2 regions of the Dryocola mayonis genome follow, and region 1 is predicted to be linked to the other one. Evidence: predicted binding sites of a transcription regulator. Region 1 holds the regulator's gene; the other holds the start of a gene.
The links. The regulator PhoB, encoded in region 1, activates phosphate uptake and scavenging genes when phosphate is short. The targets are predictions, from matches to a motif close to CTGTCATAAAACTGNCNNAT.

Region 1 (7,261 bases):
TATTCACCACCGGCACGCCGTTTCCCGCCTTGTCGATTTGCGTGCCCGGCGCGGACGGCGTAAGGGTTGCGGCTACGGCAGGCAGTAAGGGCTGGGTTGCCAGCATGGCGCTGATGGCCCAGCTCAAAAGACGGTGATGCAGGCGGATCGGGGGCTGTTGATTATCCATAATCCAGGTTCCTTAAATCACAAACGCAATGCGGCAGTAAACGCTGACGTGGTCCGGCGCCAGCCAGTCGGAGATTTCACCGACTCGATCGTGAAGGTAACGAGGAGCTAGTCATATTCCGAAATGAACAGGAAATTAATCACAGTTAATGGCAGGCAACAATAAGCAGGGGATTATTTAAGATAATTCCAATGGCTTAACAGCAATTCAGTGAATTAAGGCTTGCGATCTTGCTGAGGAAGTTGAAGAGATTAAAACAAAAAACCCCGCCGCTGGCGGGGTTTGCATATCAATTATGTTGCGAGGCGACCTGCATATGGCGGCGTTTAAACATCCAGCCCACCAGCAGCAGGGCTATCCAGCCGCAGCCCACATAGAGCGAAATGCGGGTATCCGGGTGCCATCCGATAAGCGCGATGATAAACACGAGGAACACCAGGCCAAGGATAGTGGTCGCCACGCCGCCGGGAACCGGGAATTTTAGCGCTTTGGCTTCTTCCTTCGAAAGCCTGCGGCGGAAGGCGACCTGCGACAGCAAAATCATGATCCACACCCAGACGGTGGCGAACGTCGCCAGCGACGCAATCACCAGGAAGACGTTTTCCGGGATCATATAGTTCAGGTAGACGGCCAGCAGCATAGCGACGCTCATCACCAGCACGGTTACGAATGGAATGCCGTTGCGCGAGGTTTTTGCGAACACCTTAGGCGCGCTGCCCTGCTCCGCCATACCGTGCAGCATACGGCCTACGCCGAACACGTCGCTGTTAATGGCGGACAGCGAAGCGGTGAGCACCACAAAGTTCAGAATGCCCGCCGCAACGGTAATGCCCATATGCTGGAAGGTCAGCACGAACGGGCTGCCGGAAGTGCCCACCTGGTTCCACGGGTAGATGGACATGATGACAAACAGCGTGCCCACGTAGAACACCAGAATACGCAGCGGGACGGAGTTAATCGCGCGCGGAATAGATTTCTGCGGGTCTTTCGCTTCGCCGGCGGTGATACCGATAATTTCTATGCCGCCGTAGGCGAACATCACCATCTGCAGCGACATCACCATGCCCACCCAGCCGTTGCTGAAGAAGCCGCCGTTGCTCCACAGGTTGTGTATGCCCGTCGCCTGGCCGCCGTTGCCGATGCCCCAAAAGATGATGCCGATGCCGGCCACGATCATGATGATAATGGTGGCGACTTTAAAGAACGAGAACCAGAACTCCAGCTCGCCAAATACCTTCACGCTCATCAGGTTGATGGCGCAGATAATCAGCACCACGCTAAGCACCCAGATCCAGTGCGGCACCGCCGGGAACCAGACGCCCATATAAATGCCGAATGCGGTCACGTCGGCGATGGCAACAATCAGAATCTCGAAACAGTACGTCCAGCCGGTGATATAGCCCGCAAGCGGCCCCAGGTTATCCTGCGCATAGCGGGAAAACGAACTCGCTGCAGGGTTATGCACCGACATCTCGCCCAGCGCGCGCATGATGATATATGCCGCCACGCCGCCGATAATGTAGGCCAATAATACGCTTGGCCCCGCCATTTTGATGGCGTCCGCCGAGCCGTAAAACAGCCCCGTACCAATCGCCGAACCCAGCGCCATAAAGCGAATGTGCCGAGTGCTCAAGCCGCGCTTGAGCTTATTCTTGTTTTCCATCGTACCAAATCACTCTCAACAAATAAAAAACCACGGAGCGCAGCCCCGTGGTTAAACAACACACAAATTTTTAGTGGGCGTTTGAGACCACTCGTCGCCCTGCTGCGCGGTCCCAGACCACGGCGATTATCACCATCGCCAGGGTCGGCAATACCCACGCCAGGCCCTGATCGGCCAGCGGCAGACGCGCCGTCCACGCCGGCAGCATATCGCTAACGGCCGAGGCCTTGATCCCGTCAATGATACCAAACATTGTGCTGATGAGCATCGCCGGCGCTATCACGCGCGTTGAGTTGTGCCACCACGGACGGGTGAAGCTCAGCACCACCAGCGCGATACACGGCGGATAAATGGCCGTCAGGACGGGAATAGAAACCTGAATCAGGTGGCTCAGGCCGAGGTTCGACACCACCATCGAGAACAGGCCAAGGATAAACACCAGCGCGCGATAGGACAGCGGCAGATACTGGCTGAAGAACTCGGCGCAGGCGCAGGTCAGGCCGACCGCCGTCACCATGCAGGCGAGGAAAATCAGCGCGGCCAGGAAGAAGCTGCCCGCGCCGCCGAAGGTATGGGCCACGTAGGCATGCAGGATCGCGGCGCCGTTGGCGTTCTGATCGGCAACGAGCGTGGCGCTGTCGGAACCCAGGCGGAACAGCGCCAGATAGATAAGCGTCAGGCCAACGCCGGCAATCAGGCCGGCCCAGATGGTGTAGCGCGTCAGCAGGCGGGACTCGGTGACGCCGCGCGAGCGGGCCGCGTTGACGATAACTATGCCGAACACCAGCGAAGCCAGGGTATCCATCGTCAGGTAACCGTTCACGAAGCCGTTGGAAAACGCGGCATTCTGATAGGCTTCGGTGGCGGTGCTGATGCCGCCCGCAGGCCACAGCACGGCGCCGGCGGCCAGCACCAGAAGCGCGACGATTTTCACCGGCGCCAGCACGTGCCCGACGGTATCAAGCAGCTTGCCCGGATACAGGGAGATGCCGATAACCATGGCGAAATAGATAAGGCTGTAGATAAACAGCGGCAGTTCGCCCGTTCCCGTCAGGGGCGCGATGCCCACCTCAAAAGAAACGGTCGCGGTGCGCGGCGTGGCGAACAGCGGGCCGACGGCCAGATAGCAAATGGTGGCCAGCAGCACGCCTGCGCGACGGCCAATCGGCGAGCTCAGGCTGTCAATACCGCCGCCCACGCGGGCAATGGCGACAATGGTCAGAACCGGCAGACCCACGGCGGTCACCAGGAAGCCAAGCGAGGCCATCCAGACGTGTTCGCCGGCCTGTAAGCCAACCATCGGAGGGAAAATGATATTGCCCGCGCCGACAAATAACGCAAAGGTCATGAAGCCCAAAGCGATGATGTCGCGAGATTTTAAATGATGGGTCATAAAATAATTGCAGCCTGTGGATGTGTGGTGTTGAGTTTTTTCAAATTTCTCTGCCGTACAGCATGGCAAAAAAGTGGCGTATCCAGTTATCGACAGCGGAAAATACTGATCCCGATCGGCGGCGAAGAATAGTTGGTCGAATTACCACGCAAATTCAGTCGGTCTGGTAACACCAGGGGCGCAATTAAAACGCTTATAGCGTTTGAAGACAAGAAGGGATCGGGAAACCAGATTGATATCCTTAAATTAACCACAAATGCAGTGGATAAATTCAATTATCGGAAATTATTATGGTGCATCATGCGGTCATTTTAGCAACAGCTGACGAAATTTGGTTAACAGGCGGGCAAAAAACGCACAATTACCGGCGACTGGAAAGAGAAATTGACAGATTTGATTAAAAAATACTCAAAAGCCGGACGGGTAAGCACAGCGCTACCCGCCCGTTGCGTTACAGAGCCGTTGCCTTTTCGCTGACGATCAGCCGCTCGGGCAGCACAAAAGAAAAAGTGGTGCCCTTGCCCGGCCGGCTTTCGATCTCCAGCCGCGCCTCGTGGTGGCTCAGGGCGTGCTTGACGATTGCAAGCCCCAGCCCGCTGCCGCCCGTTTGCCTGGAGCGCGCTTTATCCACGCGGTAGAAACGCTCCGTCAGCCGCGGAATATGCTCCGCCGAGATGCCCGGCCCGTTATCCGCCACGCTGAATTTCGCCCCCTGCGGCGCCTTTTGCCAGCTGACGGTAATATGCGTGCCTTCAGGTGTATGATTCACGGCGTTGTAAACGAGGTTCGAAATTGCGCTGCGCAGCTGCTCCTCGTTGCCGAAGACCTTCAGCTCCGGGTCGACCTCAAACCGCAGCGTCTGCTTTTGCTGGCTTAGCGTCTGCGCCTCGCGCTCCACCACGCGCAGCATCAGCGGCACGTCGATCTTTTCGTTCAGCGCCATCGCCGGCGCCGCCTCAATGCGCGATAGCGTCAGCAGCTGCTTCACCAGCCCCTCCATACGCGACGTCTGCTCGCGCATGGTTCCCAGCGCTTTATCCCGCAGCGGCCCTTCCAGGCTCTGGTCCTGCATCATCTCCAGGTAGCCCTGCAGCACCGTTAGCGGCGTGCGCAGCTCATGGCTGACGTTGGCAAAAAAGTTGCGCCTTGCGCCTTCCAACTGGTGCATCTGCGTCACGTCGCGCGCCACCAGCAGCCACTGCTCTTCGCTGTAGGACATCACGCGAAACTCCAGGTGGCGCCCGTTGTTCAGCACCAGGGTCAGCGGACGGGTAAATTCTTTATCGGTTAAGTAGCGGGTAAATTCCGGATAGCGCAATAAGTTAAGGATATTCTGGCCGTTATCGTCCGGCCAGCGCAGGCCCGAGCAGCTGCTGCGCCAGGCCGTTGCACCAGAAAATCGTTCCTTCTTCCGTGGTCAGCACCACCGCGTCCGGCAGCGATTCGGCCCCGCTGCGAAAGCGCTTAATCAGATTTCCCAGCTCCTTACGCCGTTTCTTGTTGCGCAGCTGCATCTGATGCAGGCCGTAGAGCAAAGGTTCCCAGCTGCCCCGCCCCGGCGGCGGCGTCATGCTGCGGTCGACCCACAGCCACCAGGAAAGGCGCAGTAAATTCCAGAAATGCCAGGCCAGCAAAGCGGTAACCGCCGCCAGTAAAAACCAGGGAAGGTGGCCAAAAATCAGCCCGAGGATGACCGCCGGTAAACAGCAGAGCATCAGCTCCAGTACCAGCCTTTTCCATGACAAGCGTTCGAGCACGCGTCACACTCCTGTAAGGAAACTAAAAACGGGTCGAGAAGCGATAGCCCGTGCCGCGTACCGTTTGCACCATGCGGTCATGGCCGCTTAGTTCCAGCGCCTTGCGCAAACGTCGGATATGCACATCCACCGTGCGATCCTCAACGTACACGTTGGTGCCCCAAACGTGATTGAGCAGCTGTTCGCGGCTGTAAACCCGTTCCGGATGCGTCATAAAGAAGTGTAAAAGCTTAAACTCCGTCGGGCCCATATCAAGAGGATTTTCACCGGTCATCACGCGGTGCGACGACGGGTCGAGGCTTAGCCCCTGCATTTCAATAACCTCTTCCACCGCCATTGGCGAAATACGGCGCATGACGGCCTTGATGCGCGCCACCAGCTCCTTAGGCGAAAACGGCTTGGTGATATAATCATCCGCGCCCACTTCCAGGCCGCGCACGCGGTCTTCCTCTTCGCCGCGCGCGGTCAGCATCATAACGGGAATTTCTCTGGTCAGCGCCTCGCGTTTGAGGTGCTTAATAAACTGAATGCCGGAGCCGCCGGGGAGCATCCAGTCGAGCAGGATCAGATCGGGGAAAGGTTCGATAAGAAGATTCACGGCGGCGTCATAATCTTCCGCTTCTACTGGCTGAAAACCGTTTTGTTCGAGCACGAAGCTCACCATCTCACGGATTGGAGCTTCATCTTCTACGACTAAAATACGCTTCGCCATGTTTTGCCCTGTTTAAACAATGCCATTGCTGATTTGTGCGACAGTATGCGTCAGATTTATGACAGATTTATGAAAAAAATAACGGCCAGATGACGTATTGCCTTGAATTATGACGCGCGGAAGTGCCCTTCGTGACGACTGCCCTTATAATCTCCACACGCTTTTTTGCCACAGGACGGATTATGCGCATTATCCACACATCGGACTGGCACCTCGGTCAGAACTTTTACACCAAAAGCCGCGGGCCGGAACATCAGGCTTTTCTCGACTGGCTGCTGCAGGGCCGCGGTCGAGCATAGCGTGGATGCGATAATCGTTGCGGGCGATATCTTTGATACCGGCTCGCCGCCGAGCTACGCCCGCGAGCTTTACAACCGTTTTGTGGTGCAGCTGCAAGCCACCGGCTGCCGGCTAATCGTTCTCGCCGGGAACCACGACTCCGTCGCCACGCTCAACGAGTCCCGCGAGCTGCTGGCCTGCCTGAATACCTCGGTTATCGCCAGCGCTCGCCACGATGCGAGCGAACAAACGCTGGTGCTGAATAAAAAAGACGGCACCCCCGGCGCGATCCTCTGCCCGATTCCATTTTTACGCCCGCGCGATATTCAAAGCAGCCGGGCGGGGCTTAGCGGCCATGAAAAACAGCGTTCATTAATGGAAGCCATCACCGAACACTACCAGCAGTGCCACGCCGCCGCGCTGGCCGTTCGCGGCGAACAAAAGCTGCCGATTATCGCCACCGGCCATTTAACCACCGTAGGCGTGACCAAAACGGACGCCGTACGCGATATCTACATCGGCACGCTGGACGCCTTCCCGGCGCAAAATTTCCCGCCGGCCGACTACATCGCCCTCGGGCATATTCACCGTGCGCAGCTGATTGGCGGCACGGAACATATCCGCTACAGCGGCTCGCCCATTTCCCTGAGCTTTGATGAAACCGGCAAAGCCAAAAGCGTATACCTGGTGGAATTTGCCGAAGGCACGCTGCATGAGGTGACCGCTCTTCCCGTGCCCGTCAGCCAGCCGCTGGCGGTCATAAAAGGCTCGCTGAGCGAAATCGAACGGCAGCTTGAGCAGTGGCGGGATGCGTCTTGCGAGCCAAAAGTCTGGCTGGATATCGAAATCGCCACCGATGAATATCTGCACGATATACAGCGCCATATTCAGCAGCTGACGGAAAGCCTGCCGGTCGAGGTGGTGCTGCTGCGCCGCAGCCGGGAACAGCGCGATCGCGTCCTCGCCCAAAGCCATAAAGAAACCCTGAGCGAGCTGACCGTGGAAGAAGTGTTTGAGCGTCGCCTGGCGCAGGAAGAGACAACCGAAGAGCGCGGCCAGCGCCTGCGCACCCTGTTCGCCCGCACCGTCGCCGGCCTGCAGGATACGGAGGAATAAGCATGAAAATCCTCAGCCTGCGCCTGAAAAACCTCAACTCCTTAAAAGGCGAATGGAAGATAGATTTCACCCTGGAGCCCTTTGCCAGCAACGGGCTTTTCGCCATCACCGGCCCAACGGGCGCGGGGAAAACCACGCTTTTAGACGCCATTTGCCTTGCCCTTTACCATAA
Region 2 (7,261 bases), 1.6 Mb from region 1:
CTCTCCGGAGCTGGCGCAGCAGCTTGTCGATCTGCTGGCGCCGGATAACGTCACGCTGGATAAAGAAGCCTGGGGATTCGACCACGGCTCCTGGGGCGTGCTGATCAAAATGTACCCGGACGCGGACATTCCCATGGTACAGCTCAGTATCGACAGTACCAGGCCGAACGCCTGGCACTATGAGATCGGCCGTAAGCTGGCCGCGCTGCGCGATCGGGGCGTTATGCTGATTGCCAGCGGCAACGTGGTGCATAATTTGCGTACCGCCCGCTGGCATGGGGAAAATACGCCCTATCCGTGGGCCGAGTCATTTAACCAGTATGTGAAGGATAATCTCGCCTGGCGCGGCCCTGCGCAAGAACATCCGCTGGTAAATTATCTGCAGCATGAAGGCGGAGCGCTGTCGAACCCGACGCCGGATCACTATCTGCCTTTGCTTTATGTGCTCGGCGCCTGGGACGGCGAGGAGCCGATTACCATTCCAGTAGAAGGCATGGAGATGGGCTCGCTGAGCATGCTTTCGGTACAGATTGGGTAATAAAAAAGGCGCGAATTTCGCGCCTTGTCTTATGCCGGGCTTTTATTCAACGAACACGTGCGGATAGAAACGTGAAAGATCCTGAGTGATTAACTCGCGATCTTCACGGATACCGATCCCGGCTGGCCGATCGTTGATAAGCCAGCTGCCAATCAGCGTGTAGCTCTCGCCGAATTTCGGCAGCTGATAGAACTCCTGCACGATCATGCCTTCTTCGCCGTAAGGGCCGTCGACGCGGGCCACTTCCTGGCCGTTTTCGATGATCTTCACGTTCGCCCCCTCGCGGGAGAAAATCGGCTTAACGACGTATTTATCCATCGCCGGATAGTTGTCTTCCGCAAAGTAAGCGGGCAGCAGGTTTGGGTGATGCGGGAACATTTCCCACAGCATCGGCAGCAGCGCTTTGTTGGAGATAATGCTTTTCCAGGCCGGTTCCAGCCAGCGCACGCCAGCGTCTTCAAGCTTGGTGGAGAACATCTCGCGCAGCATGTATTCCCACGGATAGAGCTTAAACAGGTTGCTGATGACCTGATCCTGAAGATCGGTGAACTGGCCTTTTTCACCCAGGCCGATCTCTTCCATGTACAGGAACTCGCTCGCCACTTCGGCTTCAGCGGCGCAGTCCTGCAGGTACTGTACCGTACCGCGATCTTCCACCGTGTCCTGACAGCAGGCGAAATGCACCAGGCTGAAACCGTACTGCTGTTTTAGCTCGGCGAAACGTTCAACGATCTTCTCCTGCAGGCTATTGAACTGATCGCTGCCCGCCGGCAGATTTCCCGCCTGCAGCTGGTCTTCAAGCCAGATCCACTGGAAGAACGCGGCTTCGTAAAGGGAGGTCGGCGTGTCGGCGTTGTTTTCCAGCAGTTTGGGTTCGCCTGCGCCGTCCCAGGCCAGATCGAGGCGGGAGTAAAGCGAAGGCTGTTGGGTACGCCAGGACTGGCGTACAAATTCCCAGGTGTGTTTCGGAATGCGGAATTTAGCCAGCAGCTCATCGCTGCCCACCACTTTCTCCACAACCTGCAAACACATCTGGTGCAACTCGGCGGTGACCTCTTCCAGACGATCAACCTGCGACAGCGTCAGTTTATAATACGCGTCTTCACACCAGTACGGCTCGCCATACATGGTGTGAAAGTTAAAACCATATTCCGTAGCTTTTTCGCGCCAGTCCGGACGCTCGCTAATGGCGACTCTTTCCATAGCCCTTAGCCACCCATTGAACGTGAAGAACCGGTGGCGCTACTGCGCTGCATTGAAGTCTGCTTCGCTACAGACTCGCCAAAGCCGCCGCGTGTGACGGTGCTGGTGGTGGCCGGTTTAGGCGCCAGAGCGGTTTTCGGCACTGAGGCGGTACGCCCCGGCGTTGCCGCGCCGTAGCTTTTGCCGCTGGCGTCGGCATATTTACCGTAGGCCGGGCTTGCCGGGTTTTTAGAGGTAAACAGCGGTTGCTGAGCAAAGCCCGCGCCGCCGCCCATCAGGCGACCCATCATATAGCCCGCCATCAGCGGCATCCAGAAGCTTCCGCTTTGCTGGGCCTGCGCCTGGTTTTCACCCGCCATGCTGGCCTGAGCCGGCGCCTGCTGGCACTGGCCTTCGCCAAATTCGGCGATGCACTCTTCACGGGAAGCGTATTTAGGCGCGGTGCGCTCCGCTTCTTTTAAGGCGTTGTTGTAGGAGGTGGTGCATTCCGCGCTTTTGCCAGGGTTCGCCTGGGCGCAGTCATCCGCGTTCTGGTACATGGAGACGGTTTCGTCGCTCTGTTCACAGCCCGCAAGCATAAAGACCGCGGAAACAGCCAGCGCAACCGGCGTTAAATGTCTGGCGTTCCAGCTTTTGCGGAACGACGCGTGGTTTATAGTTTTTGTCCGTTTCATTTATCTGTCCTGAGCCCAGTAGGTTTGTTGCTTAGGATAGGGGATGAATGGTCGAAATTAAAGCGATGACGAGGGTTTGCAGGGGGATCTTTACGTTGCCTTACGTTCAATGGCGCAGGTTGTGACAGGGGGACGGCAGGCTAAATAATTAAGCCCCGAAAACGGTCTTTTCGGGGCTTACAGCTAAAGCGAAAATAAAGGCAGAAAGCGATCAGTTCCCGAATGGATTACGGGAACGGCTGCCGGTCGCCGTAGCTCTTGCTGGCTGTGCAACAGGCGCGGCCTGAGCGGAAGCGTTGGTGGTGGTCGCAGCGGTATCCGCTGTGTAACCATCGGCGCGTGCGTTCTGCTCCGCGTTTTCTGGCGCAACGCTTTCCGGCGTTGTCGGAACTGGTTTACCCAGGTTCGTATTGAGCGAAACCAAATCCTGCTCGTTAAGCGTGCCCAGAGCCTGCTTGATGTTCAGCTGGTTGATCAGGTAGTTATACCGAGCGTTGGAGAGCTGCTGCTTGGCGTTATACAGATCGGTTGTCGCGTTCAGCACGTCAACGATAGTACGCGTACCTACGGAATAGCCGGCTTCGTTAGCATCCAGCGAGCTTTGCGCAGACACGACGGCCTGTTTGTAAGCATTAATGGTGCTGATGGAGGCATTCACGTTATTGAAGGAGGAGCGAACGTTCTGCACGACGCTGCGGTGCGCGCTTTCGAGCTGTTCACTGGCGCCGACAAAGCTGTACTGCGCTTGTTTGACCTGAGAATTAACCTGGCCGCCCTGATATAACGGCAGGGAGAAGTTCAGACCGATTTTGTTCTGGCCGACGTTGCTGTCGTCATACTGCTGGGTGTTGGTTTTAGAACCGCTGTAGCTGGTATCAGAAACGCCGGTAGAGGCGGTTAAACCTACCGTTGGCATGTGGCCGGTTTGCGCATAGCGAATTTGTTCGCGGGCCAGATCCTGGCTTAAACGAGCCTGCAGCAGGGACAGGTTACGGTTCTCAGCTTCTTTAAGCAGGTTATTGACCGCATCCGGTTTATTCGTTTTGAAAGTGTCTACATTCAAAGATGCCAGCGACGGATAGTAGTTGCCGGTAACCTGGCGGAGTTGTTCCACCGCGTTGTCCAGGTTATTACGCGCCGTGACTTCATTAGCCAGAATAGTGTCGTACTGCGCACGGGCGTTCTGAACGTCGGTAATAGCAACCAGGCCTACGTTAAAACGCTGCGTAGTTTGATCTAACTGACGATAGGTCGCCTGTTTCTGCGCTTCGGTATAAGAAAGCGAGTCAATGGCGTTTAGCACGTTAAAATAGGCCGTCGCGGTGTTCAGGATCAGCGTTTGCTGATCGGTCTGATAGGTCACGTCCTGGATGCCGGCAGATTTTTCCTGCAGCGTCAGCGCGCGCCATTTCGACATATCAAAAATGGTTTGCGTTAAGGATAATGAAGCGCTGGTTCCGCTGGTATTAACACCGTTCTGATCGCGAAAGCCGTTAGTGTAGCTGTAATCTGCACCAAGGCCGAGCTGTGGTAATAACGGGCTGCGTGCTTCGTTGATTTTCTCGAATGCGGCGTCACGGTCTGCGGCGGATTTACGTAAATCCGGGTTGCTAAGACGTGCCTGCTGATAAACCTGCATCAGGTTTTCTGCCTGGCTCATGGCGCTGAAACCCGTTAGGCTCAGACCGATAAGGATTGGGAGCAGTTTCTTCATTTGCATTCCTTGTTGTGAAGCAAAATTGTTTTTGTTAGCGCTGTTTGAGACGAAATATTTGCCGATTCTAACAGAGACGGCCAGCGGGGCGGGTTGGCGTAATGTGCCATCCATCCGGAATTTTCATCAATCTACCACATAGCAAATGAAACGGCAGTCAAACAGGGTTGAAAACGCTCATTTCATTACCATTACCCATCAGGACATCATCATGAGTCAGCCTAAGAATAAGCTTGTCACGTTAGCCAAAAACGATGTTGAAATTATTGCACGGGAAACGCTTTATCGCGGGTTTTTTTCGCTCGATCTTTATCGTTTTCGCCACCGTTTATTCAATGGCGAAATGAGCGGTGAAGTGCGGCGTGAAATTTTTGAACGCGGACATGCGGCGGTGCTGCTACCCTATGACCCTGCGCGTGATGAAGTTGTGCTGATTGAGCAGATTCGAATCGCCGCTTACGACACGAGCGACACGCCGTGGCTGCTTGAGCTGATTGCCGGAATGATTGAAGAAGGCGAAAGCGTCGAGGACGTCGCGCGTCGGGAAGCGGTGGAAGAAGCAGGACTGGTGGTTGGGCGCACAAAACCGGTGCTCAGCTATCTGGCAAGCCCGGGAGGAACCACCGAGCGGTCATCCGTGCTCGTGGGCGAAGTGGATGCCACCGCCGCTGAAGGAATTCACGGCCTGGTGGATGAAAACGAAGATATTCGTGTTCATGTGGTGAGCCGGGAAAAGGCTTACCAGCTGGTAGAAGAGGGGATTATCGACAACGCTGCCTCAGTCATCGCTTTGCAATGGCTGCAGCTGCATTATGAAAAACTGAGAATTGAGTGGAACGATTAACTATGAAGCGCTATACGCCTGACTTTCCTGAAATGATGCGCCTGTGCGAAACCAATTTCGCCCAGCTGCGCCGCCTGCTGCCGCGCAACGATGCGCCAGGCGAAACCGTAACCTATCAGGTTAATAGCGCCCGCTATCGGCTGACCGTCCTTGAATCCACTCGCTACACTACGCTTGTTGAGATAGAGCAAACCGCGCCGAGCGTAAGCTACTGGAGCCTGCCGTCTATGTCCGTCAGGCTTTACCATGACGCGATGGTCGCGGAAGTGTGTTCAAGCCAGCAGATCTTCCGCTTTAAAGCACGTTATGATTATCCTAATAAAAAGTTGCATCAACGCGACGAAAAGCATCAAATTAACCAGTTTCTTGCTGATTGGCTGCGCTACTGTTTGGCGCATGGAGCGATGGCGGTTCCGGTTTGTTAGAGAGTGTGAAACCTAAGGACACCATTTGGAAAGCCTGTTAAATCTTCCTGTGGCCGGTGGGGGCCGTATCAGGATACTGCAAATTACCGATACCCACCTATTCTCTGGAAAGAATGAAACGCTGCTTGGCATCAACACCTGGGAAAGCTACCAGGCGGTGCTGGCGGCCATCCTCGCCGAGAACCGTCACTGCGATCTGATCGTCGCCACCGGGGATCTGGCCCAGGACCACAGCGCGCAGGCCTATCAGCACTTTGCTGAGGGGATCGCGCGAATTGCTGCGCCCTGCGTCTGGCTGCCGGGCAACCACGACTTTCAGCCGGCGATGTACAGCGCGTTGCACGAAGCGGGAATCTCGGCCTCAAAGCTGGTCTATATCGGCAACGGCTGGCAGGTGCTGCTGCTGGACAGCCAGGTCTTTGGCGTGCCGCATGGCGAACTGAGCGAATATCAGCTCGAATGGCTGGAACGTAAATTAGCCGCCGCTCCCGAGCGTCACACTCTCTTGCTGCTCCACCATCATCCTTTGCCCGCGGGCTGCAGCTGGCTCGATCAGCACAGCCTGCGTAACGCGCAGGAGCTCGATAACGTGCTGGTCAATTATCCTCAGGTGAAGGCCCTGCTGTGCGGGCATATTCACCAGGAGTTGGATCTCGACTGGAACGGCCGCCGTATGCTGGCGACGCCTTCCACCTGCGTGCAGTTTAAGCCGCATTGCGCCAACTTCACGTTAGATACTATCGAGCCCGGCTGGCGCTGGCTGGAGCTGCATCCGGACGGCGCCGTCACCACCGAGGTATGCCGTCTGAAGGGCGCAGTATTTAATCCTGATACCGCTTCAGAAGGATACTGATGTCAACGCTACTCTACCTGCACGGCTTTAACAGCTCCCCGCGTTCAGCCAAGGCGACAAGCCTGCAGGCGTGGCTTGCCGGGCACCATCCGCATATAGAAATGGTGGTGCCTCAGCTGCCGCCATATCCTGGCGAAGCCGCAGAGCTGCTGGAGTCGCTGGTGCTTGAGCACGGCGGCGAGCCGCTTGGCGTGGTGGGCTCTTCATTAGGCGGCTACTACGCCACCTGGCTGTCGCAATGCTTTATGCTGCCGGCGGTAGTCGTCAATCCCGCGGTGCGGCCTTTTGAATTGCTGGCGGATTATCTTGGCGCCAACGAGAACCCCTACACCGGCCAGCAATATGTGCTAGAGTCTCGCCATATTTACGATCTTAAAGTCATGCAGGTTGACCCGCTTGAAGCGCCGGATCTCATCTGGCTGCTGCAACAAACGGGTGATGAAGTGCTCGATTACCGCCAGGCGGTGGCTTATTACACCTCCTGTCGCCAGACGGTGGAATCCGGCGGCAATCATGCCTTTGTGGGCTTCGAAGATTATTTCACACAGCTTGTCGACTTCCTCGGTCTGCATTGAGGCCGGGTCGGCCGATTCTCTGTTTCGCTATCTGAACGAATAAACCATGACGCAATCCAGTTATAACGCCGATGCCATTGAGGTACTCACCGGGCTTGAGCCGGTTCGCCGCCGTCCGGGGATGTACACCGACACCACCCGCCCAAACCACCTGGGCCAGGAAGTCATTGATAACAGCGTGGATGAAGCGCTGGCAGGCCATGCTAAGCGTGTTGATGTTATTCTCCATGCCGACCAGTCATTAGAAGTTATCGATGACGGGCGCGGCATGCCGGTAGATATCCACCCGGAAGAAGGGGTGCCCGCGGTCGAGCTGATCCTCTGCCGCCTGCACGCGGGCGGTAAATTCTCCAATAAAAACTATCAGTTCTCCGGCGGTCTGCACGGGGTGGGCATTTCCGTTGTCAACGCCCTGTCCAGACGAGTGGAGGTTAC

Region 2: nudF (ADP-ribose diphosphatase) is a predicted target of PhoB. The motif match lies at 4,250-4,269, and genes of this name have one in related genera.

Annotation. Positions count from the first base shown of each region.
Region 1 is NZ_CP150452.1:945,850-953,110, reverse strand. It holds partial or broken gene WLO32_RS04630 (hemagglutinin repeat-containing protein) at 1-106, opposite strand, end outside; gene proY (proline-specific permease ProY) at 459-1,832, opposite strand; gene brnQ (branched-chain amino acid transporter carrier protein BrnQ) at 1,903-3,225, opposite strand; partial or broken gene phoR (phosphate regulon sensor histidine kinase PhoR) at 3,677-4,982, opposite strand; gene phoB (phosphate response regulator transcription factor PhoB) at 5,005-5,694, opposite strand; partial or broken gene sbcD (exonuclease subunit SbcD) at 5,877-7,089, shown strand; partial or broken gene sbcC (exonuclease subunit SbcC) at 7,092-7,261, shown strand, end outside.
Region 2 is NZ_CP150452.1:3,583,783-3,591,043, reverse strand. It holds gene ygiD (4,5-DOPA dioxygenase extradiol) at 1-538, shown strand, start outside; gene WLO32_RS17380 (glutathionylspermidine synthase family protein) at 581-1,741, opposite strand; gene WLO32_RS17375 (DUF1190 family protein) at 1,747-2,415, opposite strand; gene tolC (outer membrane channel protein TolC) at 2,627-4,129, opposite strand; gene nudF (ADP-ribose diphosphatase) at 4,341-4,973, shown strand; gene WLO32_RS17360 (DUF1249 family protein) at 4,976-5,398, shown strand; gene cpdA (3',5'-cyclic-AMP phosphodiesterase) at 5,424-6,251, shown strand; gene yqiA (esterase YqiA) at 6,251-6,826, shown strand; gene parE (DNA topoisomerase IV subunit B) at 6,873-7,261, shown strand, end outside.